4 regions of the Streptomyces globisporus C-1027 genome follow, and region 1 is predicted to be linked to each of the others. Evidence: riboswitches for the same ligand, from Rfam matches in the RefSeq annotation. Region 1 holds a riboswitch; each other region holds the start of a gene.
The links. Region 1 has a riboswitch for cyclic di-AMP ahead of WQO_RS30800 (LysM peptidoglycan-binding domain-containing M23 family metallopeptidase). Riboswitches for the same ligand answer to the same signal wherever they lie in the genome.

Region 1 (7,331 bases):
TTCCCCGGGACGCCCTGTGTGGGCGTCGACCTCCTGCCCACGGCCGGCTGGCGGCGCTTCGCCGTCGGCGAGGTCAACGCCTTCGGCGATCTGCTGCCCGGACTGACCGGTCTGCCGGGCAGCGGCGCCGAGGGCCTGGACACCTATGCGGCGCAGGTCGCCGCCGTACTGGACCGAACAAGGAACCACCGTGCTGTCACCGCTTCCTGACCCCGCCGTCTCCCCCACGCCCGCGACGGACGGCCGGCCCGACATGAGCGACGTCGTGGGCAGCCACGATCTGCTGCTGGTCACCCTGGACACCCTGCGCCACGATGTCGCCGTCGAGCTGGCGGCCGCCGGGCGCATCCCCCACCTCGCCCGGCATCTGCCCGGCGGCGGCTGGGAGGAGCGGCACGCCCCGGGCAGCTTCACCTACGCCTCGCACCAGGCGATGTTCGCCGGGTTCCTGCCGACGCCCGCCTCCCCCGGGCCGCACCCGCGGCTGTTCGCGGCGCGGTTCGCGGGCAGTGAGACGACGGCGGACGGCACGTTCGTGTTCGACACGCCGGATCTGGTGTCGGGGCTGGCCGCCGAGGGATATCGCACGGTGTGTATCGGCGGGGTCGGCTTCTTCAACCGTCAGGGGCCGCTCGGTTCGGTGCTGCCCGGCATGTTCCAGGAGAGCCACTGGGAGCCCGGCTTCGGCGTCGCCTCGCCCACCTCGTTCGAGGAGCAGGTGGCCAGGGCGGAGAAGGTCGTCGCGGCGCTCCCCCGGGAGCAGCGGCTGTTCCTCTTCGTGAACGTGGCCGCGCTGCATCAGCCGAACTGGTTCCATCTGCCCGGGGCGACCCGCGAGGCGGGCGACTCCCGGGCCACGCACGCGGCGGCTCTGGAATATGTGGACCGGCACATCGGCCGGCTCTTCGCCGCCGCGAGCAGCCGCCGCCGGTGTTTCGCGATCGTCTGCTCCGACCATGGCACCGCCTACGGCGACGACGGCTACACCGGTCACCGGCTCGGCCACCCGGCCGTCTGGACCGTCCCGTACGCCCACTTCTTCCTCGAACCACCCGTCACGCCGGAGCCGGAGGCCGCCCGATGACGATCACCACCGGCACCCCCGTGCCGCCCGCCGTCCGGCCGTACGAGAGTTACGTCTACGCCTATCCGCACAAGACGGCCTACCGGCCGCTGGCGGACCGCCCGGCCCTGCGCTCGCTCTGGGCGGCGGAGCCGAAGGACGCGCTCTCCCTCTATCTCCACATACCGTTCTGCGAGGTCCGCTGCGGGTTCTGCAATCTCTTCACCCGGATCGGCGCGCCCGAGGAGCTGACGACGCGCTACTTGGACGCACTGGACCGGCAGGCGCTGGCGGTGCGGGAGGCGCTGGGCGACGAGGAGCCGGTGCGTTTCGCGGCGGCGGCGTTCGGCGGCGGGACGCCGACCTTCCTCACCGCCGGGGAGCTGGAGCGGCTCTGCGACATAGCGGAGAAGCGGATGGGCGCCGACCTGAGCGCGGTCCCGCTGTCCGTCGAGACCTCGCCCTCCACCGCCACCGCCGACCGGCTGTCGGTGCTGGCCGACCGGGGCACGACCAGGATCAGCATCGGCGTGCAGAGCTTCGTGGACGAGGAGGCCCGGGCAGCCGTCCGTCCGCAGCGCCGCGCCGACGTGGAAGCGGCGCTCGGCCGGATCCGTGACGCCCGGATCCCCGTGCTGAACATCGACCTGATCTACGGCATCGACGGGCAGACCGAGCGCAGCTGGCTCGCCTCGCTGGACGCGGCGCTGGCCTGGCGGCCCGAGGAGCTCTATCTCTATCCGCTGTACGTGCGCCCGCTCACCGGCCTCCACCGCCTCGGTCCGGCCGTGGGCCCGGAAGCGCGGGCCCTGGAGGACGCCGCCTGGGACGAGCAGCGGCTGCGGCTGTACGCGGTGGGGCGGGACCATCTGCTGGCGCACGGCTACGAGCAGGTGTCGATGCGAATGTTCCGGCGGACCGACGCCCCGCGTGAGCAGAAGGGCCCGGAGGACTACGCCTGCCAGACCGACGGCATGATCGGCCTGGGCTGCGGGGCCCGTTCGTACACCTCCGACCTCCACTACTCCTTCGACTACGCGGTGGACATGAGGGAGATCCGGTCGATCATCGACGACTTCACCGCCACCGAGGACTTCTCCCGCGCCGAGGTCGGCCGGTACGTCGACGCGGACGAGGCGCGCCGTCGGCATCTGCTGCAGTCGCTGCTCCAGGCTGCGGGGCTGCCGGTGGCGGAGTACCGGGCCCGGTTCGGTACGGATCCGGGCGCGGACTTCCCGGCCGAGCTGGCGGGGTTCGCGGCCCGGGGCTGGCTCGACACGTCGGCGCCGGACGGTCTGCTGAGGCTGTCCCCGTCGGGCCTCGCCCACTCCGACGCGCTGGGTCCCACGCTGTTCTCCCCCGGGGTACGGGCGGCAATGGCCGCGTACGAGAGGAAGTGACCGGGCCGTGGACCTGACGATTCTCTACCGGGGGCCGCTCGCCTCCTGCGACTACGACTGCCCCTACTGCCCGTTCGCCAAGCGGCGGGACAGCCGCGCGCAGCTCACCGCGGACCGGGAGGCGCTGGAGCGGTTCACCGGCTGGGCCGCAGCGCAGACGGCCGAGCGGCTGTCGGTGCTGTTCACGCCGTGGGGCGAGGGGCTGGTGCGCTCCTGGTACCGGCGGGCGCTGACCGAGCTGTCGCGGCTGCCGCACATCGAGCGGGTCGCGATCCAGACGAACCTCAGCGGCCGCACCGACTGGCTGGCGGACGCCGATCCGGAGCGGATCGCGCTCTGGTGCACGTACCACCCGGGACAGACCCCGTACGACCGGTTTCTGGGGAAATGCCGGGAGCTGTCGGCGAGGGGCATCCGCTACAGCGTGGGGGTGGTGGGGTTCGACGAGCATCTCGACGAGGCGCGGCGGCTGCGGGCGGAGCTGCCGGCCGCGGTCTATCTCTGGGTGAACGCCGCCGAGGGGCACACGTACACCGACGAGGAGGCGGCGCGCTGGACGGAGCTGGATCCGCTGTTCCCCTACAGCCGTGATCCGCACCGCTCGGCGGGGCTGCCCTGCCGGACGGGCGAGTCGGTGATCTCGGTGGACGGGGACGGCACAGTGCGGCGCTGTCACTCCGTCAAGGCGGAGCTGGGCAATCTGTACGACGGCAGTTACCGCCGGGCGCTCGGCCCGCGGGGGTGTCCGCTCGCCGTGTGCGACTGCCACATCGGCTATGTGCATCTGGAGTCGCTGCCGCTGTACGACGTGTTCGCCGGCGGTGTTTTGGAGCGGATACCCGCCGCCTACGACCGAGGCACGCCGCCGGACGGGCTCGTCGTGCCGAACCCGTCCCGGCGTGCGCTTCCCCTGCTGGAGTCCTGAGCCGGAGTCCTGTCGGGCCTACTACAGCGGCAGCAGGTCCGGGCGCTTGGCCTCGACGTGGTCGCCGGAGGACTCGCCGCGCAGCCGCCGGCCGATCCAGGGCACCAGGTACTCGCGGGCCCACTGGATGTTGTCGCGCCGCTCGTCGAAGGGGCGGCGCTGGGCCTGCGGCGGCCAGGGCTGGTCGGGGTCGGCGGGCACCTCGTGGCCGAGGACCTGGGCGGCGCGGAGCGCGACGCGGGTGTGTCCCTCGGGCGACAGGTGCAGCCGGTCGGCGTCCCACGCGCGGCGGTCCTGGACGGAGCGCAGCGACCACAGGTCCAGCACGGGGCACTGGTAGCGGTCGGCGATGGCCCGCAGATGGACGTTGTACGTGGCGATCTTGCCGCGCATGTGGCGCAGCACCGGGACGCCCCGGGTGTCGAAGCCGGTGGTGACCATGACCGTGCCGACGGCGTTGCTCAGATCGGCGACGGCCCGCTCGAAGCGCTCGGCGAGATCGTCGGGGTCGGCGCCGGGCCGGATGATGTCGTTGCCGCCCGCGCAGAAGCTGACCAGGTCGGGGGCCAGTTCCTTGGCCCGCGGGAGCTGCTCTTCGACGATCTGGTCGAGGAGGCGTCCTCGTACGGCGAGATTGGCGTAGCGGAAGTCCCCGTGCGGGGAGTCCTCGTACGGGGCGTCCGCGGGGCCGACCGGGTCGGGGGCCGGGAGCCGGTCGGCGAGAAGCACCGCGAAGCGGTCCGCCCACCCGACAAAGGTCCCGTCGGGGCCGGGGTCGCCGACGCCCTCGGTGAAACTGTCGCCGATCGCCGCGTACGACCCGATGGTGTGCTGCTGGTTGTTTCTCGAATCGACTGCCACAAGGACGTATCCTGCATCGTCCGATGTGACCTACGCGACCGTAATACGGGGTTGACGGGTGGTGAGATAGACCACCCGGTCAGTTTTCGGTAAACCCGGAATAAAGCGAGGGGCGGTGCGCCGCCGCGCACCGCCCCTCGGACACTTCTCGTCGCCGCTCGGTCAGACGGAGACGCCGTGCTGACGCAGGTAGGCGATCGGGTCGACGTCCGAGCCGTAGCTCGGGCCGGTGCGGACCTCGAAGTGCAGGTGCGGGCCGGTGGAGTTGCCGGTGGAGCCGGAGAGGCCGATCTGCTGGCCGCCGGTGACGGTCTGGCCGACCGAGACGTTCAGCGAGGACTGGTGGGCGTACTGGGAGTACATGCCGTCCTCGTGCTTGATGACGACCTCGTTGCCGTACGAGCCGCTGTTGCCGGCCGAGACGACGGTGCCCGGGCCGATGGCGAGGACGGGGGTGCCGGAGGCGGCCTGGAAGTCCGAGCCGGTGTGGTAGCCGCTGGACCAGCTGGCACCGGAAGCGCGGTACTGGGTGGTGACGTCGGCGTTGGCCAGCGGGGCGGACCAGCCGGAGCCGGTGGCCTCGGAGGAGCCGGTCTGCGCCGAGGCGCCGGAGCCCTCGGAGTCGTCGGCGGAGATGGTGTCGCCCTTCGGGGCCTCTTCCTTCGGCGCGGCCTTCGGGGCCGGTTCGGCCTTCTTCGGGGCGGCCTTGGGAGCGGCGGACTTCTCGGCCGGGGCGGAGCCCTTGGCGCCGAGGGTCAGCTTCATGCCCGGGTGGATCAGGCTGGGGTTGTCGCCGACGGTGGAGCGGTTGTCCTGGTAGAGCTTCTCCCACCCGCCCTTGAGCTGGTGCTCGGCGGCGATCTTCGACAGGTAGTCGCCGGCGACGACGGCGTACGTCTTCGGGGCGGCCTTCGACGCGGCGGGGGCGGCGGCCGGAGCGGTGTGCGCGGCGGCGACCGAGGCGGCGGCCGGCTTGGCGGCCGGGGCGGTCTGGCCGGCGGCGTTCGCGGCGGTGGCGCCGATGAGCGGGAGGGCGAGTGCGGCGCCGCCGGCCCCTGCGGCGAGGACGCCGCGGGAGATCGGGCCGGACTTCGGACGACGGTGCTTACCCTTTGCGGGCATGGGGAAGTTCCTCTCCGGCGCCTGCGAGGTGAGCTGTCGGGTTCGGGCTGGAGATGCCCGGTCGCATTGCGGCGACTTCACCCCTAGCCGGTCCGGATCTCTCCGGGTCGGCGGCTTACCTGGTTCCCCCGCTCCTGCCACACGTGAGTGGGTGGGTGCGAATTCCGGGCGGCGGCAGGATTAGGCGATCCGTCCGGATTGACGGTGACCGTAAACCGGTCAGGACGGGCGGAACAAGCCATCGGTTGCGCGGCGGAATCATCGATTCGATATCGCTCCGGATTTCCCGTCACACTCCGTGGATTACGGATCTTGGATTTCCGTACGGACAACGGGAATGTCCGACGGCGCGCTCACCACGGACCGTCACGGATATGATCCCGCTCACCTCCGAAATCCCATCTCCCCCATTAGCGGGGCACGTTCTGCTAAATGCCCCAATACGGACATGCTGGGGACGGAGCCCCTGACGCCACATCAGCCCGGCCTCCCCGGTACCCGTCGCCGGGGAGGCGGCCGTGATGATTTTCCGCCGAATCGATGTCGTATCGTCACGGGAGCGCCCTCGCCGGAGAGCCGCGCCGACGCCCGAGATCCCAGGAGCCCCCGTGACGCAGCAGGTGCCGCAGGTCCCGCCGACAGAGACCGTGCTGACCGGAGTCCGCAACTTCCGCGATGTGGGCGGGCTCCCCACGGCGGACGGGCGGCGCACCGCCTTCGGCCGGCTCTACCGCAGCGGCCATCTGGCGCACGCCACCGCCGAGGACGCGGCCTTCCTCGACGGCCTTGGACTGCACACGGTCTTCGACTTCCGCCACTCCGCCGACCACAAGCTCGACGGGTACGACATCGAGCTGACCGGTGTCCGCAATGTCAGCATTCCGCTCTCGGACCCGGCCGACGGCGCGGAGTTCTGGCGGCTGGTGGGCAGCGGGAACATCGAGCAGCTGCGGTCAGTCCTCTCGGGCGGCAAGGGCGTCGACCGCATGATCCGGATGTACCGCGCGACGATCGAGGACCGCACCGCCGAGCACAGCCGGGTGCTGCACGCCCTGGCCGAGGACAGCGTCCCGGCGCTGATGCACTGCGCGGCGGGCAAGGACCGGGCCGGCCTCTCGATCGCGGTCGCCCTGCTCGCGGTCGGCGTCGTTCCCGAGGCGATCGAGGAGGACTACCTCAAGTCCGACGATCTCCACCGCCGGTACAAGGTGAAGCGCTCCGACCCGTCCGGGGCCGGCATGTCGCCCGAGGTGCTGGAACTGCTGGACCCGCTGTTCGGGGCGCGGCCGGCCTATCTCGCGGCGGCCTTCACGGCCATCGAGGAGAACTGGGGAACGACGGACCGCTATCTGTCCGAGGGGCTGAAGATCTCCCCCGAGACCCGGGAGCGGCTGCGCGAGCGGCTGCTCGACGAGGGCTGACCCCTCCGGCGACCGCTCGCCCCGTGGTGGTCCGTCACTTGCTCCCGGCCACCACGAAGAGCAGGTAGAGGAAGGCCGCGACGAGGTGGCCCGCCACCAGATAGGCGAAGAGCCGGATGATGACGCCGCGCGGCATCCGCTTCTCCTGCGGGTCCTCGTTCACGCGGCGTCCGGGGCCCAGCGGGTCGTAGTGCTCGGAATCGGACATGACGGTCCTCTCTGTCGGCCTCGCGGCCGGTGGAGTGAAGGGTGGGCCGGCAGGGACGGCCGGTCAGCGCGGGTGCAGTCCGCTGCCGAGGCAGAGCTCGGCGGCGGGACTCTGCAGCAGGGAGTGGACGAAGAGCAGCTCCGCGCCGCAGCGGTCGACGGCCGCGATCCGGTGCGGGGTGAGCGAGTCGAAGTGGGCGCTGTCGCCGGGTTCGAGGTCGTGGACGGTGTCGCCGAGCCCGACCCGCAGCCGGCCCTCCAGGACGTACAGCCACTCCTCACCGGGGTGGACCCGGACGAGGTCGCCCTGGGCGCCGTACGGGACACGCACC
Region 2 (7,331 bases), 3.2 Mb from region 1:
AGCAGCGGCCGGGGGAAGGCGACGGCGCAGGGATTGCCCTCGCGGGCGGCCCGGTCGATGGCCGGCCCGCCCGGATACGGGAGGCCGAAGACGCGGGCGACCTTGTCGAAGCACTCGCCCGCCGCGTCGTCCACGGTGTCGCCCAGGTGCAGGATCGGATCGCGCACCAGGTCGCGCACGAGCAGCAGCGAGGTGTGCCCGCCCGAGACGATGAGCACCATGCACGGGTCGGGCAGCGGCCCGTGCTCCAGGGTGTCGGCGGCCACGTGCCCGGCCAGGTGGTGCACCCCGTACAGCGGCACCCCCGCCGCGTACGCCAGGGACTTGGCCCCGGCCAGACCGACCTGGAGCGCCCCGGACAGACCGGGCCCTGTGGTCACCGCGACGGCGTCGATGTCCCGCACCCCGAGTCCCGCCTGCGCCAGGGCTTCCTGGACGACGGGGGTGAACGCCTGGAGGTGGGCCCGGGCGGCGATCTCCGGCACCACCCCGCCGTAACGGGCGTGCTCGTCCATGCTCGACGCCACGACGTGCGCGAGCAGACGCCCGCCGGAGACGATCCCCGCCCCCGTCTCGTCACACGACGACTCGATGCCCAGCACCACCGGAGTCCGCACGGGGTCCTCTTCTCGCACAGTGATCGTTATTGCAACCTCTATGCAACAAGGTACTCGCCCGGGCGGGGCAACGCGGACCGGAGGAGGGGGTCCGCTTATTGGTCAACGGCACCCCTGCAATGCCGTACAGTTGTGTTCACCGACGCGGGGTGGAGCAGCTCGGTAGCTCGCTGGGCTCATAACCCAGAGGTCGCAGGTTCAAATCCTGTCCCCGCTACTGAAGATCCGGGCCCGGCACGCAGACAGCGTGCCGGGCCCGAGTCGTTCCCCGGCATTTCCGGGTTGACCTTGACGCAGCGTAAAGATCTAGCGTTTCCGGCATGGAGTGGTCCATTCAGGAAATCGCCCGCCAGGCCGGCACCACGAGCCGCACGCTCCGGCACTACGGGGACCTCGGTCTCCTCGCGCCGAGCCGGATCGGGAGCAACGGCTACCGCTACTACGACCAGGACGCCCTCGTCCGGCTGCAGCGCATCCTGCTGCTGCGGGAGCTCGGGCTCTCGCTGCCCGCCATCAGGGACGTACTGGAGGGGCAGCGGGACACGGCGGTGGCGCTGCGGGCGCATCTGCGGCTGCTCGAACAGGAGCAGGCGCGCATCGGACGGCAGATCGCCTCGGTGCGGACCACGCTCCACAAGACCCAGGAGGGGATGGAACTCATGGCCGCTGAGGTGTTCGACGGCTTCGACCACACCGCCCACGAGCAGGAGGTCACCGAGCGCTGGGGCCGGGACGCGTACGAGGAGGGCGACCGCTGGTGGCGTTCGCTCGGGGACGGGGAGAAGAAGGCGTTCAGGGACGAGCACGAGGCCATCGCGCGCGACTGGGGCCGGGCCAGGGAGGCCGGGCTCGCCGTCGACGGGCCCGAGGCGCAGGAGCTCGCGCGGCGGCACTGCGCCTGGCTGTCCTCGGCCAAGGAGCCCAGCCGTTCGTACGTGATCGGGCTCGGGGAGATGTATGTCGCCGATCCGCGCTTCGGAAAGAACTACGATCGCTACGGGGACGGCACCGCCGCCTTCGTACGGGACGCACTGACGGTCTACGCGCAGCATCGGCTCTCCGACTGACCACGGCCGGCCGGGCCGCCACCGCTTTTTCCCCCTATTCGGCCGATGCCCGGTCGCCGCTCGGCGCGGCTCCGGGAAGCCTGGACAGGGAGCGGTACCGTCCGCAGCCGTGGGTGGACCGGGCAGGAGTGCACAGGTGGGGATGGCCGAGGGACGGCGCAGCGGGGCGGCGGGGAGCATGGACGCCGTGGGCCGTGCGGTGCTCGGATCCCGGGAGGGGGAGCTGGCGTCCGGCGGCGGACGGGGCACCGGGCGGTTCATCCGGATGCTGCCCGCCCTGCTGATCATCGGCGGACTGCTGTTCGACTCGCTCGCCCCGCCCAACTTCACCGCCGTCCCCCTCTTCGTCGCGGCCCCGCTGATCGCCGCCCCGTTCTTCTCGCTGTCCCGGACCGTCCGCACCGGGATCGCCGCGGTCATCTCCGTCATCGTGATGCGGATCTCCGACGGGACGTCCACGCAGGTCGTCCCGGTCATCGAGATGCTCACCGTGCTCACGGGCTCGGTCCTGGCCCTCGTCATCAACGGCGTCGTGCGGCGCGGCAACGAGCAGCTCGCCTCGGCCCGGGCCGTCGCGGAGACCGCCATGCGGGCCGTGCTGCCGACGCCCGCCGAGCGGATCGGCGGACTCCAGGTGGCCGCACGGTACGAGGCGGCGCAGGCGGACGAGTTCGTGGGCGGCGACCTGTACGCCGTCGCGGACACCCCGTACGGCGTGCGCGTCGTGGTCGGCGACGTCCGCGGCAAGGGGCTGGACGCCGTCGGGGCGGTGGCGGTGATCATCGGGTCGTTCCGGGAGGCCGCCGAACAGGAGCGTTCGCTGGAGGGCGTGGCCCAGCGGCTGGAGCGGGCGCTGGCCCGGGAGGGGACGCGGCAGTACGGGCTGGACGCCATGGAGGGGTTCATCACCGCCGTACTGGCCGAGATCCCGCCCGGGGCGGCCACGGTCCGCCTGGTCAACCGCGGCCACCCCGAGCCGATCCTGCTCCACGCGGACGGGGCCCTGGAGGTGCTGGCGCCCTCGGTGCCCGCGCTGCCGCTGGGGATGGACCTCGGGGTGTGGCCGGACCGCGCCGACGAGTGGGTGATGCCTCCCGGGGCGACGCTCCTCGCCTTCACGGACGGCCTGTCCGAGGCCCGGGACGCCAACGGGGTCTTCTACGATCCGGCGGCCCGGCTGCGCGGCCGGATCTTCCCGGGGCCGGAGGAGCTGCTGTCGGCGCTGACCGACGACGTACGGCTGCACACCGGCGGGCACGCCACGGACGACATGGCGCTGATCGCGGTCGGCCGGCCGGCGGAGGGGCAGCCCGTGCGCCGGACGACGGTGAAGATCGTGGGCCGGGGCGACGAGGACGCGGCCCGCTGACGTGGCGCGGCTGTCCGCCGGCGCGCTGAACTCGCAACTCGCAGCGATGACACGGTGCGTAATCGAAGCGCACCGCTCCGCATAACATTTGATACACCGTCAGAAAAAGGCATGTGGCTGAGCCCCGGTCAAGTCGCCCGATTCCGCCCGCTTGTGCCCCGTACCTCCCACCCCTGTTCGTTAATGATCAACAGGAACAGCTTGGAATCGGGTCCGGGTGTCTATTAACGTTCGATAACGCAGCGCGGTCGTCACAGCCGTCGTCAGGGACGGCGCCGCGCGCGAGCGCCGAATTCCGCAAGGGAACCGGGGACCCACTACATGGGGTGAATCGGACGCCTGCGTCTCGTGAGAGGCGGAGGGGCCCGTAGGAGACCTTCCTGCTCCGAACCCGTCAGCTAACCCGGTAGGCGAGAAGGAAGGAAAGGAGTGCGCCCACGTGGCGTCCAACAAGCCTGCCCCTGAGGCCCCGTCACCCTTCAGCACCGACAGCTACGGTGGCGCCGAGCGGTCCGTGGGGGAGTGGAATCCCACCGAGGACTCCATCCGTCCCGTGCGCGGCAGGCACCGCGTCGCCAAGCAGCGTGGTCTGGCCCGTAGCTCCACCGTCCTCGGGGTCGGCGTCATAGCGGCCGTCGGAGCGGGGGGCATGGCCACCGCTCAGGACAAGGCTCCCGTCTCCATCTCTCTTCCCGATTCCATCGCGGACAACCTCCCCGACGCCAAGTCCCTTCCCGGCGTCGGGTCCTTCATGTCCGACGAAGCGGAGGCCGCCCCGGTCGCCGCGGCCGCGCCGCTCACCACCGCCGGGCTCACCAGCGCCGAGGCCGAGCAGGGCACCGACGCCGGCGAGGCGCTGCGCGCCCGGATCCTCCAGCAGGCCGAGCAGCAGCAGGCCAGCGCCGACGCCGAGGCCAAGGCGGCAGCCGAGAAGGCCGCGGCCGAGAAGGCGGCGGAAGAGGCCAAGAAGCAGCAGGACGAGGCCGAGGCCGACGCCGCCGCGAAGAAGAAGGCGGCGGAGGAAGCGGCGAAGAAGAAGGCGGAGGAGGAGCGTCTCGCCAAGCTCGCCGCCAGCTTCTCCCTGCCGGCCTCCTCCTACACGATCAGCTCGACCTACGGTCAGTCCGGTGCGATGTGGTCCTCCGGCCAGCACACCGGCCTCGACTTCGCCGGTTCGGCCGGTTCGCCGCTCAAGGCCGTGCACAGCGGCACGATCACGTCGGCCGGCTGGTCCGGTTCGTACGGCTACCGCACGGTGCTCCAGCTCGATGACGGCACGGAGATCTGGTACGCCCACCAGTCCTCGATCGACGTCTCGGTCGGCCAGAAGGTCACCACCGGCGAGACCATCGGCCGCATGGGTGCCACCGGCAACGTGACCGGCGTCCACCTCCACCTGGAGGTCCGCACCGCGGGCGGCTCCGCGATGGACCCGATGGCCTGGCTGACCAGCAAGGGCCTCTCGGTCTGAGCCCCCGGGCCGGCGCGCGCCGCCGGCCCCGGGCCGCCCTTCTCCGGCGGCCCGTCCCGAAACCCCGGCAGCCCTGACGCACACCCCCCGACGTCAGGGCTGCCGGTCTGTCCGGGGACGGGGACGGGGAGGGGGCGACAGGCCCGTGCGTGGATCATGATGGGCGTACGCGGCGGAATTCATCCTTCCGCACGGCCGAGGCAGGAATACCGTCCTCCGACCGGCCCGTTGAACTCTCACATGACTTCCGCGCACACCCCCCTCGGCACCTCCGGCCTCCAGGTCTTCCCCCTCGCCCTCGGCGGCAACGTCTTCGGCTGGACGGCGGACGAGGAACAGTCCTTCGCCGTCCTGGACGCGTACGTCGCGGCCGGCGGCAACTTCATCGACACCGCCGACGCCTACTCCGCCTGGGTCGAGGGCAACCGGGGCGGCGAGTCGGAGACCGTCATCGGCAAGTGGCTCGCCTCCCGCTCCAACCGGTCCGACATCGTCGTCGCCACCAAGGCCGGCGCCCACCCCGACTTCCGGGGGCTGTCGGCCGGCACGATCAAGGGCGCGGCCGAGGCATCGCTGCGCCGGCTCGGCACCGACCACATCGACCTCTACTACACGCACTTCGACGACGAGACCGTCCCGGTCGAGGAGATCATCACCGCCCTCGACCAGCTGGTGAAGGACGGCAAGGTGCGCCACATCGCCGCCTCCAACATCAGCCCCGAGCGCCTCGCGGCCTCCCTCGCCTTCTCCGAGCGCGAGGGCCTCGCCCGGTACGTGGCGCTCCAACCGCACTACAACCTGGTCTCCCGCTCCACCTACGAGGGCGCGCTCCAGGACACCGCGGCCGCCGCGGGCCTCGCCGCCGTCCCGTACTACGCGCTCGCCTCCGGCTTCCTCACCGGCAAGTACCGCCCCGGTGCGACGGTGGAGAGCGCGCGCTCCGCGAAGGCGGGCGGGCACCTGGAGTCGGAGCAGGGCCGCAAAGTGCTGGCCGCCCTCGACCAGGTGGCCGGGGAGCGGAACGCCGAGATCGCGACGGTGGCCCTCGCCTGGCTCGCCGCACAGCCGACCGTCGCCGCGCCGATCGCCTCCGCCCGTACGGTCGAACAGCTCCCCGCCCTCGTCGCGGTCGCCGACCTGCGGCTGACGGACCGGGAACTCGCGCTGCTCACCGAGGCGTCGGCCTGACGGAGCCGGGGTCGCCATACCCGTACCCGTATCCGTACGGCTGCGGCTGCGTCTGGGGTTGTCCGTACGGGTGCGGCTGGGGCTGTCCGTACGCCGGGCCGTGCGGCTGTCCGTATCCGGGGCCGTTTCCGGGCGCGGGCCCGGGGCCGTATCCGGGGGCCGGCGCGGGCGCGGGGCCGTAGCCCTGTGCCGGGCCGTACCCGTATCCCTGGCCGTACGGCATCGCCGCGTGGCGTCCGGCGTGGGCCTGGCGGCCGTGGTGCGGGCCCCGGTGGGACGTGAGGCGGGCCGCGTGGGCCAGGGCCGGGGCCGCGATCTCCCGGCGCTGCCACAGATGGTGCAGCAACTCCCGCTCACGGGCGCCGAAGTCCGGGCCCACCGCGCCGTGGCGGGCCCGGCGGCGCAGCCCCGCGAGCGACGTCGCGAACGACTCGTACTCCGCGACCGCGCGGGCCGCCGCCCGGCCCCGGGCCCGGTCCTGCTGCCAGTGGCGGGCCAGGTCGCGGGCCATGCCCCGGGCCCGCATGGAGGAGAGCGCCGACGGTTCGGCGGGGGTGAGCCAGCCGGCCGCCGCATACGCGGGCAGCTCGGCGGCGAGCGTACGCAGCTCCCGCTGGCGCGACCAGATCGCCAGCCAGGTCACCAAGCCGAACGCCGGGACCATGACGATCCCGTACACCGCGTAGAAGCCGTACGGGCCGAAGACCGACGAGCCGTTCCACAGGGCGTGCAGCCCCATCGCCAGCAGCAGACCCAGCACCGGCAGGGCGATCCGGCGGACCCGGTGGCGGCGGGCGCTGACAGCCGCGAAGCCGAAACCGAGGCCGGTCAGGACCGTGAACAGGGGATGTGCGAAAGGGGACATGACGATCCGCACGAAGAACGTCCCGGCCGTCACCGAGGCGAACCCGGAGCTGCCGAGCTGCTGGTCCTCGCCGAAGGCGTTGCCCAGATAGAGGATGTTCTCGGTGAACGCGAAGCCCGTCGCGGTGAACCCGGCGACGACGATGCCGTCCACCACCCCGCTGAACTCCCGTCTGCGGAAAAGGAAGATCAGCAGCACGGCCGCCGCCTTCGCGCTCTCCTCGACGACGGGGGCGATCACCGTCGCCCCCAGGGTGTCGGCGCTCGCCGGGTCGGCCGTCGCGGTGGCTATCCAGCGCGTCGCGAAGGAGTTGGCGATGATCGCGACCAGCGCGGCGGCGCACGCGCCCCAGGCGAAGGAGAAGATCAGATTCCGCCAGGGCCCCGGCTCGACCCGGTCCAGCCAGCGGAAGGCTGCCATCAGCAGCGGCACCGGCAGCACCGCCAGGCCGAGGCCGACCAGGAACCCCTCGGGCCCGGTCTGTTCGCGGACGAGCGCGAGGATCACCAGACCGCACAGCAGGAGCGCCACGATCACGGCCCCGGCGCGGAACACCTTGCTGCGCCACACCATGCCGACGCGGTGCGGCCGGTAACGCGCCCGGCCCCGCTCCGGCACCGCGCCCAGGACCTCGTCGAGCCGCTGCTCGTGGAGGACCGGGACGGCCGGGTGGGCCTGCTGATGCTGCACGGAGGGGTCGGACACCTCTCGACCCTAACGAGGGCCACTGACACCCGCGATGGCGCATCCGGCC
Region 3 (7,331 bases), 3.9 Mb from region 1:
ACCCGGTCCGGCATGCCGCCCGCGCTCGGGAAGCCCTCCAGGACCTCGATGGCGTCGCGGCGGGTGATGTAGTCCTCGTGGGCGGCCCGGTAGGCCTTCGCCAGCTCCGGGTCGGTCCCCAGACGGGCCGTCATCTCCTTCATGACCCCGTTGGCCTCCAGCGTGCCGATCGCCGAGGCCGCCCGGGGGCAGGTCAGGTAGTACGTCGTCGGGAACGGCGTGCCGTCCTCCAGACGGGGCTGGGTCTCCACCACGTCCGGGTTGCCGCACGGGCAGCGGTGCGCGATGGCGCGCAGACCGCGCGGCGGGCGGCCGAGCTGCTGCTCGAACGCGGCGATGTCCGCGTCGGTGGGCTGGGTGGACTCGGTCTGCGGAGGGGGCGTTTCCATGCCTGCCTTGGTTCTGCTCGAAGCTCGTAAAGGGGGGTCGCGGGTCGGTCAGCCGCGGTCGTCACGGTCGGCGCTGTCCACGCCGTCCCAGAGGTTGGAGTGCCAGGGACGGTCGCTCGCACCGGGCTCCGACCGACGGTCCTTCGCCGCGTCGGGGTCGGCCACGGTGTAGCCGGTCTCCCCGGGAAGGACGTAATGGAGGTGCTGGCGGGCCAGGCGCATGATGTACGCGTCGTCCTGGAGCCGCGCCTTCTCGTCCCGCAGCTCCTCGGTGCGCCGCTCGGCCTCCTGCGAGAGCCGTTCCTGCTCGGCGATCTCGTCGCGCTGGGAGACGTACTGCCGCATCGGGTAGGCGAGCGCCACCACCAGGGAGCAGACGACCAGCGCCAGGAACGCGGCCCGGCCGGTGAGCCGGGAGCGGCGGGCCTGGCGGCGGTTCTGCGACCGGTACACACGGGCCGCGGTCTGCTCGCCGAGCAGCCGCAGCCTGGTCGCGGTGGAGAACCGGTCACGGTCCTTGCCGGCCATGTCTCCCCGCCTCCCCGTCACATACGTCCGTCCCCGCACACGGTACGGGACCGGGTGCGGGGACGGGCGGAGGCCACCGACTTGGCGCTGCGGGTCAGCCCTTGAAGCGCGGGAAGGCGGAGCGGCCCGCGTACACCGCGGCGTCGTCGAGGATCTCCTCGATGCGCAGCAGCTGGTTGTACTTGGCGACGCGGTCCGAGCGGGCCGGGGCGCCGGTCTTGATCTGGCCGCAGTTCACGGCGACGGCGAGATCGGCGATGGTGACGTCCTCGGTCTCGCCGGAGCGGTGCGACATCATGCACTTGAAGCCGTTGCGCTGGGCCAGCTCGACGGCGTCCAGGGTCTCGGTCAGCGAACCGATCTGGTTGACCTTGACGAGCAGGGCGTTGGCGGAGCCCTCCTCGATGCCACGGGCCAGGCGCTCGGGGTTGGTGACGAAGAGGTCGTCGCCGACGATCTGCACCTTGGCGCCGATGCGGTCGGTGATGACCTTCCAGCCGGCCCAGTCGTCCTCGTACAGCGGGTCCTCGATGGAGACCAGCGGGTACGCGGAGACGAGCTCCTCGTAGTACTCGGTCATCTCGGCGGCCGAGCGGGACTTGCCCTCGAACTCGTAGACGCCGTCCTTGTAGAACTCGGACGCGGCGACGTCGAGCGCGAGCGCGATGTCGCGGCCCGGGACGTAACCCGCCTCCTTGATGGCCTCGACGATGAGGTCCAGGGCGGCGCGGTTGGACTCCAGGTTCGGGGCGAAGCCGCCCTCGTCGCCGAGTCCGGTGGACAGGCCCTTGGTCTTCAGGACCTTCTTCAGCGTGTGGTAGATCTCCGCGCCCCAGCGCAGGGCCTCGGAGAAGGACTCCGCGCCGATCGGGGCGATCATGAACTCCTGGATGTCCACGTTGGAGTCGGCGTGCGACCCGCCGTTCAGGATGTTCATCATCGGAACGGGCAGCAGGTGCGCGTTCGGGCCGCCGAGGTAGCGGAAGAGCGGCAGGTCGGACGCCTCGGAGGCGGCGTGCGCGACGGCCAGCGAGACGCCGAGGATGGCGTTCGCACCGAGCGAGGCCTTGTTCTCGGTGGCGTCCAGGTCGAACATCGCCTGGTCGATGAGGCGCTGCTCGGTGGCGTCGTACCCGACGAGCTCCGGGCCGATCTGCTCGATGACGGCGAGGACGGCCTTCTCGACGCCCTTGCCCTGGTAGCGGTTGGGGTCACCGTCGCGAAGCTCGATGGCCTCGAACGCACCGGTGGAGGCGCCGGACGGAACGGCAGCACGGCCCGTGCTGCCGTCGTCGAGGCCGACCTCGACCTCGACCGTGGGGTTGCCCCGGGAGTCGAGGATTTCCCTGGCTACGACGACGTCGATGGACGGCACGAGGCATCTCCTTCTGGGATCTGACACTGGTTGTGCAGGGTCACTGTGGCCTTGCGACCCGAGCCTATCCGGCCCGGCCGCGTCCGTCGGCCGCCCGCCCGCCTCCTGGGACGAAAAAGGACCCAAGGGCCTGCATATCGGGGCAGAACTCTAGAAATCTACTGAGCGGTAACAACAAGAGGTGAACGCATACGGGCCCCCGGACGCGCGCCGGCCACGAAGAACCCGGCCCGGCGCGCTGGGGGGAAGAGCGCGCCGGGCCGGGAAGCCGTGCGAGGGAGAGTGCCGCCGGACACCCTCCCCCCGGGGAGGAGAGACGGCGATTACTTCAGGTGGAGCTGCTGACCCGGGAAGATCAGGTTCGCGTCCTCGACGATGTCGTCGTTGAGCTTGAAGAGCTTGCTCCAGCCGCCCTTGACGTCTTCCTTCTGAGCGATCTTGCTCAGGGTGTCGCCGGCCTTGACCTTGTACTCGCCGTCGCCCTTCTTGACCTTGTCGCCGGTCGGGGTGGTGACGGTCTTCTTGCTCTCGGCCTTGGGGGCCTCGCGCTGCTCGCTGCGCGTGGTGGGCCGCTCGGCCTCACGCTCGGGCTGCGCCTGCTCGGGCTTGCTCTCGGCCTGGCCGGAGCCGCCGGGGTTCACGCCCGGGTCCACACCGTCGTTGGTGAGGCCGCCGGCACCGGCGCAGGCCCAGGCGCCCGGGCCCTGCAGGTCGAGAAGCTTCTCGGCGGTGGCGATCTGCTGGTCCTTGGAGGCCAGATCGGCGCGCGAGGCGTACTGCGTACCGCCGGCGGCGGCCCAGCTGGACTGCGAGAACTGCAGTCCGCCGTAGTAGCCGTTGCCGGTGTTGATGGACCAGTTGCCGCCGGACTCGCACTGGGCGACGGCGTCCCAGGTCTCGACGGAGGCGGCGGAAGCGTTGGTCGCGCCCATCAGCGGGACGGCGACGGCGGCACCGGTGACACCCGCGAGGGTGGCGATACGGGCGGCCTTGGACGGGCGGCGGTGCTTGCCCTTGCTGTTCAGCAGCATGGAACGAATCTCCTCACCGACGCCTACGAGGTGAGCTGTCGGGTTCGGGCTGATGAGTTGCCCGGCCGTGCGACCTTGCGCACGGCTTCACCCCTAGCCGGTCCCGTACACCCCCTGGAGGGGCTGTGCGGACCCGGCGGCTTACCTGGGTCCCCCGCTCCTGCCTACGGCGCTTACGCGTCTGTTCCCTTCGACCGACGGCAGGATTCGGCGTGACGGTCGACGGGGCCCGCGGTGCGAGCGGCTTAGACCGTAAACACAGGCAACCCCGACATTCAAAGATGGACATAGGGGGCAATCAGCCCGAACTCGCGGCGGCCCGTGGGCCGTTTCCGCAGGTCGGGGGCGATGTGTACGAATGGGCCGGAAGGGGTGCGCGAGTTGAAGCAAAGAGACCCATGTCTCACTTACGCAAAGTGGACATAGGTCTCTTAACTGCCTCTATTTTCGGGGCATTTTCCCGAATTGGTTCAGTTGGCGGCAGGCGCCTCGGCGGACTCCTCGGCAGGCTCTTCGGCACCTTCGGGCGCGGCCTGGTCCAGGCCCAGATCCAGGTTCTGGCCGGGCAGGATCAGGTCCGGGTCTGAGCCCAGGAGGTCCTTGTTGGCCTCGTAGAGACCGGTCCAGCCGTCGGGGAGTTCCTGGGCGTCGGCGATGGCCCAGAGGTTGTCGCCAGGCTGCACCGTGTACGCGCCGCCGGTCGCCGCGCCGCCGTCCCGGGCGTCGCCGTCGCGCGAGGCGTGCCGGCCGGATCCGCGCGGGCCGTCCTCCTGGCCCGCTCCGGCCTCCTCGGGCGCGGGGGTGCCGCGGTGCTTGCCGCCCTTGCCCTTCGAGGGGTCGGTGGCGTCGGGGGCCTCGGAGGAGGGCGGAGTGGAGGGCGTCACCGAGGAGTCGGGGGTTTCGCCGCCCTTCTCCGCGTCAGCGCTGTCACCCTTGTCCGCCGGGTCACCCTTCTCACCCTTGCCGCTCTCGTCACCCTTGCCGGACTCATCGGCTTCACCGGACTTGCCGGATTCATCCGCTTCGTCGGGTGCGTCTGCTTCGTCGGTCGGGGTGGTCGTCGGGTCGGGTGCGGGCGAGGTGCCCGGGTCGACGCCCGGCAGGCTGCCGTCCACCGCGAGACCCGAGATCACCGCACAGCTCGGCCACGCCTTGGGGCCCTGGTCGTCCAGGACCTTCTCGGCGACGGAGATCTGCTGCGACCGGCTGGCGAGGTCGGCGCGGGACGCGAACTCCGTACCGCCGTAGGCCGACCAGGTCTCCTGCGACAACTGGAGCCCGCCGTAGTAGCCGTTGCCGAGGTCGGCGCTCCACATTCCGCCGCTCTCGCACTCCGCGACCCGGTCCCAGGTGGTGGCCTCGGCAGCGGTCGCGCCGCTCGCCCCGAGCAGCGGGATGGCGATGGCCGATCCCGTCACCCCTGCGGCGACGACGATGGCGGGTGCCTGGCGAGGGCGGCGGTGTCTGCCGTTCGCGGAGCCCATGGGTATGCCTTCCGTGCGACTGACAAGCGAGTGACCTGAGCGCCGCGCAGCGGAATTCCGTGCTTGCGTCGGCGCACAAGTGACGCGTGAGCAAGGTGCGACCGACGCGTCGAACCGTGAACCTAGCGGGACTCGAACGTGTGTCACAAGTCGATGCAGCGCAGATCACGTGAAAGTCACAGAGTTGACAGCCTGTCACTTTCTTCGGAACGGATTCCCGGTTCGAACGCGACCGGAAGGGTGCGCAGTCCGCGCATGATGAGCCCGCCGCGCCAGCGCAAATCGGTCGCTTCCTCGGCAAGTCGCAGGTCAGGAAGGCGCTTCAGGAGCGTGGCCAGCGCGGTCTGCCCTTCGAGCCGGGCCAGCGGCGCCCCCAGGCAGTAGTGGATGCCGTGCCCGTAACCGAGGTGCTGATTGTCACTCCGCGCAAGGTCCAGAACGTCCGGATCCGTGAACCGCTCCGGATCCCGGTCGGCGGCCGCGAGCACGACCAGGACAGGGTCCCCGGCGGCGATCTCCTCGCCGCCCAGGGTCAGCGGCTCGGTGGCATACCGCCAGGTCGCCATCTCGACCGGCCCGTCGAACCGGAGGAGTTCCTCGATCCCGGTGGCCAGCAGGCCGCTCTCCCCCGCGTGCAGAGAGGCTTGCAGCGCGGCCCGCTGCTCGGGGTGGCGCAGCAGGGCGTAGGTGCCGTTCCCGATCAGGTTCACGGTCGTCTCGAAGCCGGCGAAGAGGAGGATGAACGCCATCGCGGCCGCCTCGTTCTCCGTGAGGTGCTCGCCGTGGTCGCTGGCCCGGATCAGCCCGGAGATCAGGTCGTCGCCGGGATTCTCCCTTTTACGGTGGATGAGTTCGGCGAGATAGCCGCGCATCTTCTTCACCGACCGGGCGACCCCGCCGCGCGGCCCGCCCCCGTGCCGGATCATCATGCCCGCCCAGTCCCGGAAGTCGTCCTGGTCCTCGCGGGGGACGCCGAGCAGGTCGCAGATGGCGTAGATGGGGAGGGGGAAGGCGAAGTCATGGATCAGATCAGCCTTCCCCTCCTCGATGAAGCCGTCGATGAGCTGGTCCGTCAGCTCCTGCACGCGGGGCGCGAACTCCGCGACCCGGCGCGGGGTGAACGCCTTGGACACGAGCCGGCGCAGCCGGGTGTGGTCCGGCGGGTCGATATTGAGCAGATGCGTCATCAGCTCCGCCTTGCGCTCCCCCGGGATCCCCGTCTTCCCCTTGGCGTGCGGCGACTCGGCGTGGTTGGCGGGGTTCTTGGAGAGCCTCGCGTCGGCGAGCGCCTGCCGGGCATCCCCGTACCGGGTCACGAGCCAGGCCTCGACCCCGCTGGGCAGCGCGGTGCGGTGCACGGGGCGGTGCTCGCGGAGCCAGGCGTAGGCGGGGTAGGGGTCGGTGGCGAACTCCCAGGTGAAGAGTTCGGGGGCGGGGGCCGCCCCCTCGGGGGTGGTGGCGCTGTGGGGGCAGGCCGGGGTGTCGTTCACGCGCCCTCCGCCGCCAGGATCGCGTCCCGGTACGCCCGGGCCGCCGCGCGCAGCGCGGCCTCCGGGTCGGTGCCGTTCGCCTCGGCCTGTACGGCGAGGGCGAGGAGGTCGTAGCCGATGGAGTCGCCGGTGGGGTCTCCCGTGGGCAGGGGGACGTCGAGGGCGGCTGCGCGGACCCGGCTGCCGAGTTTCGCGGCGAGGGCCAGGCCGGGCTGGCCGAGGGGGACGCCTTCGGTGACCGAGGTGCGCTGCTTCTCGATCGCCTTGGTGCGCAGCCAGTGCGCGTGGACGTCCTCGGGGGTCTCGGCGGTCTCGTCGCCGAAGACGTGCGGGTGGCGGTGGATCAGCTTCTCGACGAGGCCGCCCGCGACGTCGTCGATGGCAAAGGGCTCCTCGGGGTCCTCCTCGGCGATGCGCGCGTGGAAGACGACCTGGAGCAGGACGTCGCCCAGCTCCTCGCGGAGTTCGTCCCGGTCGCCGTCCTCGATCGCCTCGACCAGTTCGTACGCCTCCTCGATGGCGTACTTGGCGAGGCCCCGGTGCGTCTTCTGCGAGGTCCAGGGGCAGGCGCGGCGGATCCGGTCCATGACCTGGACCAGGTCGAGGAGGCGGGCGCCGGGGAGGTCGTAGGAGCCGGGGAGCAGTTCCAGGTCCGGCATGGCGACCCGGCCCGAGCCGCCCAGGCGGGCCAGGCCGTCGGTGAGGGGGGCGTTGCCCTCGCCGCCGGTCAGGACGACGACCGTCCGGCCGCCCGCGCAGTCCGCGACCAGTTCGTCCGCGGAGGGCGTGACGTGTTCGACGCGTACGCCCGCCTCGCGGAGGTAGGGCAGCTGCGGCTGGTCCGGGTCAGCGGTGAGGACCCGGTCGGCGGCGTGCAGGGTCTGCCAGGCCGGCCAGGACAGCAGGCCGGGGGCGACCCGGTGGCTGGCGGTGAGCAGGACGATGCGGCCGGGGTCGGCGGGGGTCTCGACGGAGGTGTCGGGGGCTTCGGCGTTCACCCTGCGAACCTACCCCCGGCTCCGCGAGCGGCCGAC
Region 4 (7,331 bases), 370 kb from region 1:
CTGACCGGCTTCCTGGTCGACCTCGGTGCGGGGCCCGTCGTACCGGAGGCCGCCGATCGGCTGCCCCGGGGAATCCTCTCCCTGGACCGGCTGGGCCGGATCACGTACGCCAACGGCCTCGCCGAGGAACTGCTCGGCCACTCCCGCACCGAGCTCGTGGGCCATCCGGTGTGGCAGGCCCTGCCGTGGTTCGGGCACGAGGCCTACGAGGACCACTACCGGGCGGCCCTGCTCGCCGACGAGCCCGTCCACTTCCTCGCCCGCCGGCCGCCGGCCCTCTGGCTGTCGGTGTCCCTGTACCCGGGGCACGACGGGGTGAGTGTCGTCCTCCAGGCGACCGATCAGCCGGCCTACGCTCCCGGCTCCGTCACCACACCGGGCCTGGGCATCGGTTCGACCGCCGACCGTTCCTCCGCGCTGTACCGGCCCGTGGCCCTCGCCATCGCGCTGACCGAGGCGGTCACGGCCCGTCAGGTCTCCTCGGTGGTCACGGACGAGCTGCTGCCCGCGTTCGGCGGCCGTCAGCTCGCGATCTATCTGCTCAACGAACGCCATCTCCATCTGGCCTGGGAGACAGGGTTCCCGAAGGGTTTCCTCGACCGCTTCGACGGGGTCGGTCTCGACGTCAGCATTCCCGGGGTGGAGACCCTCACCACGGGCCGTCCGATCTTCTTCGAGTCCATGCAGCGTCTGGCCGAGGCCTATCCGGGCATCCCGATCGACGCGGACGTCGGGGCGCGGGCGTTCCTGCCGCTCATCGCCTCGGGACGGCCTGTCGGCTCCTGCATCCTCGGCTTCGACCGGCCGCGCGGCTTCAGCCCGGAGGAGCGTACGGTCCTGACGGCCCTGGCCGGCCTGATCGCGCAGGCCCTGCAGCGCGCCCAGCGCTACGACAGCGAGTCGGCGCTCGCCCGCGGCCTTCAGGACGCCCTGCTGCCGCACCGGTTGCCCGAGGCGGACGGGGTGGACACGCTGGGCCGCTATCTCTCCGGCACCCAGGGCATGGACGTGGGCGGTGACTGGTACGACGTCATCGAGACCGGCCACGAACTCGCCCTGGTCATCGGGGACGTTCAGGGCCACGGTGTTTCCGCCGCTGCGACGATGGGCCAACTACGCAGTGCGGTGAGGGCGTTCGCGCTGAGCAAGCACGATCCGCAGGAGGTGATGAGCGGCACGAACCGGCTGCTCATCGACCTGGATCCGGGCCAGTTCGCGAGCTGTTGCTACATCGCGCTCGACCCGGCGACCGGTGTGGCCCGTGCCGTACGGGCGGGGCACCCGCAGCCCGTGCTGCGGCGGCCCGACGGGCGGACGGAGGTGCTGGACCTGCCCGGCGGCATCGTGCTGGGGATCGACGGCGACGCGGCCTACCCGGTCACGGAGATGCGGCTCGAACCGGGGGCGATGCTGGCCCTGTTCACGGACGGGCTGATCGAACGCCCGGGGACGGACATCGACGAGGGCATCGAGCGGTTGCGCGCCACCGTCGAACGCATCGGCGCGGTCCCCCTGGCCGAGACGGCCGACCAGGTCATCGGAGAGGCGAGAGCGGCGACAGACCGCCCCGACGACATCGCGCTCCTGCTCGCTGCCCGCTGGGCCGAGGCACCCGTCGCCCGTCGGCGCCGGACGGCACAGGAGCCCGGGCCCGGGCCCGATCTGTGGCGCACGTTCAGGAGGCCCGACCCGGGGCATTCGACGGGTGCCCCGGATCCGGCCTCCTAGAAGGTGCCTGGAAAGCGCCGGTCAGGCGCCGGAGGCGCCCAGCATGCCCTCGCGCTCCACGACCTTGATCCGCTCACGGCCCTGGGCCGCGCCCAGCGCCTGCTCGTGGGCGTCCAGCTTGTGCCAGCCCTCCCAGGTCGTGTAGCGGACGCCCCGGCCTTCCAGGAACGCCTCGACAGCCTCCGGAGCGGGCGTGGCCGGCTCGGGCAGACGGCCGGCGGCACGGTCCTCCAGGACGCAGGCGACCGTCTCGTTGGCGTCGCCCTTGGTGTGTCCGATCAGACCGATCGGGCCGCGCTTGATCCAGCCGGTGACGTAGACCGAGGCCATGTGCTCGTCCCCGGCGATGACGCGGCCCGCCTCGTGCGGGACGGTGCCGGAGGTGACGTCGAAGGGGAGCTTGGGCAGCTCCTCGGAGTAGTACCCGACGGCACGGTAGACGCTCTGCATGTCCCAGTCGGTGAACTGGCCGGTGCCCCGGACGTTCCCGGTGCCGTCCAGCTCGGTGCGCTCGGTGCGCAGCGCGGTGACCTTGCCGTCCTCGCCCAGGATCTCGACCGGGGACTCGAAGAAGTGCAGGAACAGCTTGTGCGGGCGGTCGCCGACATCGCGGATCGCCCAGTTCTCCAGGGTCTGCGCGACCATGTTGGCCTGCTTGTTCTCGCGGCGGGTCGCGATGGAGCCCTCGTCGTACTCGATGTCCTCGGGGTTGACGATGACCTCGATGTTGGGGGAGTGGTCCAGCTCCCGCAGTTCCATCGGGCTGAACTTGGCCTGCGCCGGGCCACGCCGCCCGAACACATGCACCTCCAGCGCCTTGTTCTGCTTGAGACCCTGGTACACGTTGTCCGGGATCTCGGTGGGCAGCAGCTCGTCGGCCGTCTTGGCCAGGACCCGGGCCACGTCCAGGGCCACGTTCCCGACGCCGAGCACGGCGACCTTCTCCGCGGTGAGCGGCCAGGTGCGCGGGACCTCGGGGTGCCCGTCGTACCAGGAGACGAACTCGGCCGCTCCGTAGGACCCGTCCAGCTCGATGCCGGGGATGTCGAGCGCGCGGTCGGCCTCGGCGCCGGTGGAGAAGATCACCGCGTCGTAGAACGACCGCAGGTCGTCCAGGCCGATGTCGTGCGGGTAGCTGACGTTCCCGAAGAGCCGGATCTGGGGCTTGTCCAGCACCTGGTGCAGGGCCTTCACGATCCCCTTGATCCGCGGGTGGTCGGGGGCCACGCCGTAGCGGATGAGGCCGAAGGGTGCGGGCATGCGCTCGAAGAGGTCGATGGAGACCCCAGGGTCCTGGCAGACCTCGGATTTGAGCAGCGCGTCCGCAGCGTAGATACCGGCGGGGCCGGCTCCGACAATGGCGACGCGGACGGGGCGTGTCATGGCGTGGTGATCCTTCGGGGCGGGCGAACGCGGGCAGGTACAGCGTACGTCGGAGGTAAGGGTTGGCTTACTAGTCTCCACCCCACACCGTAAGCGATCGCCGCGCGGGCCCTTCGACCGGCCCCGCCTGGAGTGCCCGTTTAGTCGGTTTCGTTATTCCGAAATGGTCGATTTGACCCCTATGGGGCTCCTGGTTAATAAAGGGCTTATATGGGTTGCTGGGGTATTTGCTGGGGTGTGATTTCGCCACCTACGCGAGGGAGTGGTGAGCGTCACGTCCGCGAGGGCGGACGTCGAAGCGGACGTATCGGTTCCCTTCTGTGCGAGGAAAGTTGACGCCACGACGGCGCGGCCCGATCCGGGAATTCCGTTATTCGATCATGCGCGGAATAGGGAATCCGGAATGCGGGGCTTGTTCCGTCCGATGTTTCTCGCCTACGGTCACCGTCAATCCGGATGGAACGCCGAATCCTGCCGCCGTCCGGGAATCCGAAACCCACTCACGTACGGCAGGAGCGGGGGACCCAGGTAAGTCGCCGATCCGTAACCGGAACGGCTTGGGGTGAAGTCGCACGACCATGCGGCCAGACATCTCCCGTCTGAACCCGACAGCTCACCTCGCAGGCGCCGGAGAGGAAATCCCCCATGCCCGCACAGGGTAAGCACCGTCGTCCCAAGTCCACCTCGCTCGGCCGCGGCCTTGCCGCCGTGACCACCGGTGGAGCCGTCCTCGCTCTCCCGGTGATCGGTGCCACCAGCGCCTTCGCCGCTCCCGCGCCTGCCGCCGCACCGCAGGCCGTGGCGCCCGCCGCGGTGGTCGCCCAGGCGAATTCCGCAGCGAAGGCCGCCCCCGCCAAGCATTCCGTGGTGGCCGGCGAAACCCTTTCCAAGATCGCCCGTGAGCATTCCGTCAGCGGCGGCTGGGAGAAGCTGTACGAAGGCAACCGGAAGATCATCGGATCGAATCCCGACCTCATTCACCCGGGTATCAAGCTGGTCATCGGGGCCAAGTCCGCCGCCTCGTCGGACGGCAAGGCATCCAAGGCTTCCCCGTCCGCCGCGCGCGGTGCTTCGGCGGACCGCGCGGACCGTTCGGAGCGTATCGAAGCAGCCCCCGTGGCAAAGGCTGCTCCGGCCGCCGCGAAGGAGGCCGTCACCTACACGAACGACCTCGACGGCTGGATCAAGGAATCCCTGGCGATCATGGCCGAGCAGGGCATCCCCGGCACCTACGAGGGCATCCACCGCAACATCATGCGCGAGTCCTCCGGCAACCCGGCCGCCATCAACAACTGGGACTCCAACGCGGTCAAGGGCACCCCGTCCAAGGGGCTGCTCCAGGTCATCGACCCGACGTTCCAGGCCTACCACGTGCCCGGCACCTCGACCGACAGCTACGACCCGGTCGCCAACATCACGGCCGCGTGCAACTACGCCGCGGACCGCTACGGCTCGATCGACAACGTCTTCGGCGCCTACTGATCCTCCCGCGACCCGACAGCACGAAGGGGCCCCGGACCGCACGGTCCGGGGCCCCTTCGTGCTGTCGGGGTGTCGCCGGGAAGTTACCCCCAAGTTTCTCGTGACTTACCACGCGAACGGCAGTAGAACCTGTTGCACTCTGCCGAAAGTGAGAGAGGTCACATGAGCGACACTGCCATACAGGACAGCGGGGCCAAAGGTGTTTCGCGTCGAAGATTCATCACTGGAACAGGTTCTCTTCTGGGGGCCGCGGCGATCGTCGGAAACGCTCCACGGGCGTGGGCGGGCGTCCGTGCGGCTGCGGCGCCGATCGGGTCCGGGGCCCATGTGGCGGTCCTGGTCATCGGCACCGGATACGGCGGCTCCGTGGCCGCCCTCCGGCTCGCCGAGGCGGGCACGGACGTCCACATGGTCGAGATGGGCATGGCCTGGGACACCCCCGGCGCGGACGGCAAGATCTTCGCCAACACCACCAGGCCGGACGACCGCTCCTTCTGGCTGCGCACCCGCACCAAGCAGCCGCTGAGCAACTTCCTCGGCTTCCCCATCGACAAGAGCGTCAACCGCTACACCGGCATCCTCGACGCCGAGGAGTTCGGCGGCATCACGGTCTACCAGGGCCGGGGCGTCGGCGGTGGATCCCTGGTCAACGGCGGTATGGCCGTCACCCCGCGCCGGGAGAACTTCGGCGCGATCCTCCCGACGGTGAACGCCGCGGAGATGTACAGCACCTACTACCCGCGCGCCAACAGCGGGTTGGGCGTCACCACCATCGACCCCGCCTGGTTCGACAGCGTCGACTGCTACCAGTACGCCAGGGTCGGCCGAAAACACGCCCAGCGCTCCGGCTTCCCGTTCCTCTTCGTGCCCGCCGTCTACGACTGGGACTACATGAAGCAGGAGGCGGCCGGAACCGTACCCAAGTCAGCGCTGGACGCCGAGATCCTCTACGGCAACAACTACGGCAAGAAATCGCTCCAGAAGACCTACATCGACCGGATCAGAGCCACCGGACGGGTCACCATCTCCCCGCTCCACAAGGTCACCACCGTCACCCCGGCCCCCGGCGGCGGCTACACCGTGCTCATCGACCAGCTCGACACCGGCGGCCGGACCACCGTCACCAAGACCGTCACCGCGGACAAGGTGTTCTTCGCCGCGGGCAGCGTCGGCACCAGCAAACTGCTCGTCGGCCTGAAGGCCACCGGCGCACTGCCTCTCCTCAACGACGAGATCGGCAGGGGCTGGGGCGACAACGGCAACGTGATGTGCGGCCGGGCCAACCACCTCTGGGACCCGACCGGGAAGGTCCAGTCGTCCATCCCCACCGGCGGCATCGACAACTGGGACGCCGGGGGAGCGTTCGCCGAGGTCGCCCCCCTGCCCACCGGCATCGAGACATGGGCGTCGTTCTACCTCTCCATCACCAAGAACCCCCACCGCGCCCGGTTCACCTGGAACGCGGCGGCGGGGAGGGCGGAACTGGACTGGCAGACGGCGTGGAAGCAGCCGTCCATCGACGCCGCGAAGACCATCTTCGACAAGATCAACAAGAAGGAGGGGACGATCTACCGCACGGACCTCTTCGGGACCTACAAGATCTGGGGCGACCACCTCACCTACCATCCGCTGGGCGGTGCCGTCCTGGACAAGGCCACCGACAACTACGGTCGGCTGCGCGGCTACTCCGGCCTGTACGTCATCGACGGTGCGCTGATCCCCGGCAACACCAGCGTCAACCCGTTCGTCACCATCACCGCGCTCGCCGAGCGCAACATCGAACGGATCATCGCGACCGACCTGTAGGCGGCCCGCGCACGTCGGGGAGCCCACGGAGAGCCCGGGGCCGGGAGTGCCAACCCGGCGGCCCCGGACTCCGTCAGTGACCGGGCAGAACGCAGACCGCGTCGATCCCCAGCACATGGTTGAGCCGCCCGAACGCCAGCCACGAGCCGATGCTCATCGTCAGCTCCACGATCTCCGCCTGGCTGTAGTGCGCGGTCATCCGCTGCCAGAAGGCGTCGTCCAGACCGTGGTGGTCGAGCGTGTACCGCTCGGCGTACTCCGCAGCGAGCCGGGTCCGCTCGTCGAAGGCCTCGGTCGTACGCCACCGGGTCACCGCCTCGGTGAACTCCTCCTCGACCTTCGCCCCGTCCCGCTCGGTCCGCCAGTCCAGGCAGAACAGGCACCCGTTGATCTGCGCCACCCGCAGCCGGGCCGCCTCGAACTCCCGCAGCCCCAGGGTCGTGTGCTCGTAGACGGACATCGAGAACGTGGCGGCCGCCACGCCGATGCCGGGGACCATTTCCCCCCACACGTAACCGATGGGCTCCTGGCCCTCCGGAATGTCGATGATCATGCCGGTCTCCTTCCCAGCCTGCCGACCGCAGGCCGCAGCGGAACGTCCAGTGCGTCGTACAGCCCCGGCTTCGCGTCCACCAGCCAGTCGATCGCCGAGACGAGCCGCCCGACCGCGGTGGCGTTGCCGCCCGCCGACCGGTTCTCGCCCTCGTCCGAGGCCTCGACCGTCACCTCGATACGGGGCCGCCCCTCGATCACCACCCGGTGCGCGCCCACCCCGTCGGGCGGGGAGGGCCAGTCCGGGGCGCACGAGGCGTGGATCCGGGTGATGTGCTCGATGACGATCCGGGGCTCGCCGCCCACGATGCCCTGCACCTCGAAGCGCACGGCGCCCTGGGTGCCCGCCGCGAACGCACCCATCGTGCGCGTGGTCACCG

Region 2: another riboswitch for cyclic di-AMP. It lies ahead of WQO_RS16155 (M23 family metallopeptidase); the one in region 1 lies ahead of WQO_RS30800 (LysM peptidoglycan-binding domain-containing M23 family metallopeptidase).
Region 3: another riboswitch for cyclic di-AMP. It lies ahead of WQO_RS13335 (transglycosylase family protein); the one in region 1 lies ahead of WQO_RS30800 (LysM peptidoglycan-binding domain-containing M23 family metallopeptidase).
Region 4: another riboswitch for cyclic di-AMP. It lies ahead of WQO_RS32470 (transglycosylase SLT domain-containing protein); the one in region 1 lies ahead of WQO_RS30800 (LysM peptidoglycan-binding domain-containing M23 family metallopeptidase).

What each region holds. Positions count from the first base shown of each region.
Region 1 is NZ_CP013738.1:6,979,859-6,987,189, reverse strand. It holds gene WQO_RS30825 (STM4014 family protein) at 1-210, shown strand, start outside; gene WQO_RS30820 (STM4013/SEN3800 family hydrolase) at 254-1,084, shown strand; gene WQO_RS30815 (STM4012 family radical SAM protein) at 1,081-2,463, shown strand; gene WQO_RS30810 (STM4011 family radical SAM protein) at 2,471-3,388, shown strand; gene WQO_RS30805 (SGNH/GDSL hydrolase family protein) at 3,410-4,249, opposite strand; gene WQO_RS30800 (LysM peptidoglycan-binding domain-containing M23 family metallopeptidase) at 4,412-5,371, opposite strand; cyclic di-AMP (ydaO/yuaA leader) riboswitch at 5,375-5,535, opposite strand; gene WQO_RS30795 (tyrosine-protein phosphatase) at 5,980-6,792, shown strand; gene WQO_RS36490 (DUF6126 family protein) at 6,827-7,000, opposite strand; gene WQO_RS30790 (helix-turn-helix domain-containing protein) at 7,064-7,331, opposite strand, start outside.
Region 2 is NZ_CP013738.1:3,730,046-3,737,376, reverse strand. It holds gene tsaD (tRNA (adenosine(37)-N6)-threonylcarbamoyltransferase complex transferase subunit TsaD) at 1-605, opposite strand, end outside; tRNA gene WQO_RS16170 (tRNA-Met) at 761-834, shown strand; gene WQO_RS16165 (MerR family transcriptional regulator) at 938-1,684, shown strand; gene WQO_RS16160 (PP2C family protein-serine/threonine phosphatase) at 1,827-3,053, shown strand; cyclic di-AMP (ydaO/yuaA leader) riboswitch at 3,330-3,480, shown strand; gene WQO_RS16155 (M23 family metallopeptidase) at 3,493-4,524, shown strand; gene WQO_RS16150 (aldo/keto reductase) at 4,765-5,712, shown strand; gene WQO_RS16145 (PrsW family intramembrane metalloprotease) at 5,693-7,282, opposite strand.
Region 3 is NZ_CP013738.1:3,107,512-3,114,842, forward strand. It holds gene WQO_RS13320 (DUF501 domain-containing protein) at 1-389, opposite strand, end outside; gene WQO_RS13325 (FtsB family cell division protein) at 438-917, opposite strand; gene eno (phosphopyruvate hydratase) at 1,012-2,292, opposite strand; gene WQO_RS13335 (transglycosylase family protein) at 2,616-3,323, opposite strand; cyclic di-AMP (ydaO/yuaA leader) riboswitch at 3,329-3,505, opposite strand; gene WQO_RS13340 (transglycosylase family protein) at 3,794-4,807, opposite strand; gene WQO_RS13345 (cytochrome P450 family protein) at 4,984-6,297, opposite strand; gene WQO_RS13350 (nucleoside triphosphate pyrophosphohydrolase) at 6,294-7,295, opposite strand.
Region 4 is NZ_CP013738.1:7,345,172-7,352,502, forward strand. It holds gene WQO_RS32460 (SpoIIE family protein phosphatase) at 1-1,728, shown strand, start outside; gene WQO_RS32465 (FAD-dependent oxidoreductase) at 1,750-3,111, opposite strand; cyclic di-AMP (ydaO/yuaA leader) riboswitch at 3,595-3,753, shown strand; gene WQO_RS32470 (transglycosylase SLT domain-containing protein) at 3,757-4,593, shown strand; gene WQO_RS32475 (GMC oxidoreductase) at 4,756-6,399, shown strand; gene WQO_RS32480 (carboxymuconolactone decarboxylase family protein) at 6,473-6,952, opposite strand; gene WQO_RS32485 (NAD(P)H-dependent amine dehydrogenase family protein) at 6,949-7,331, opposite strand, start outside.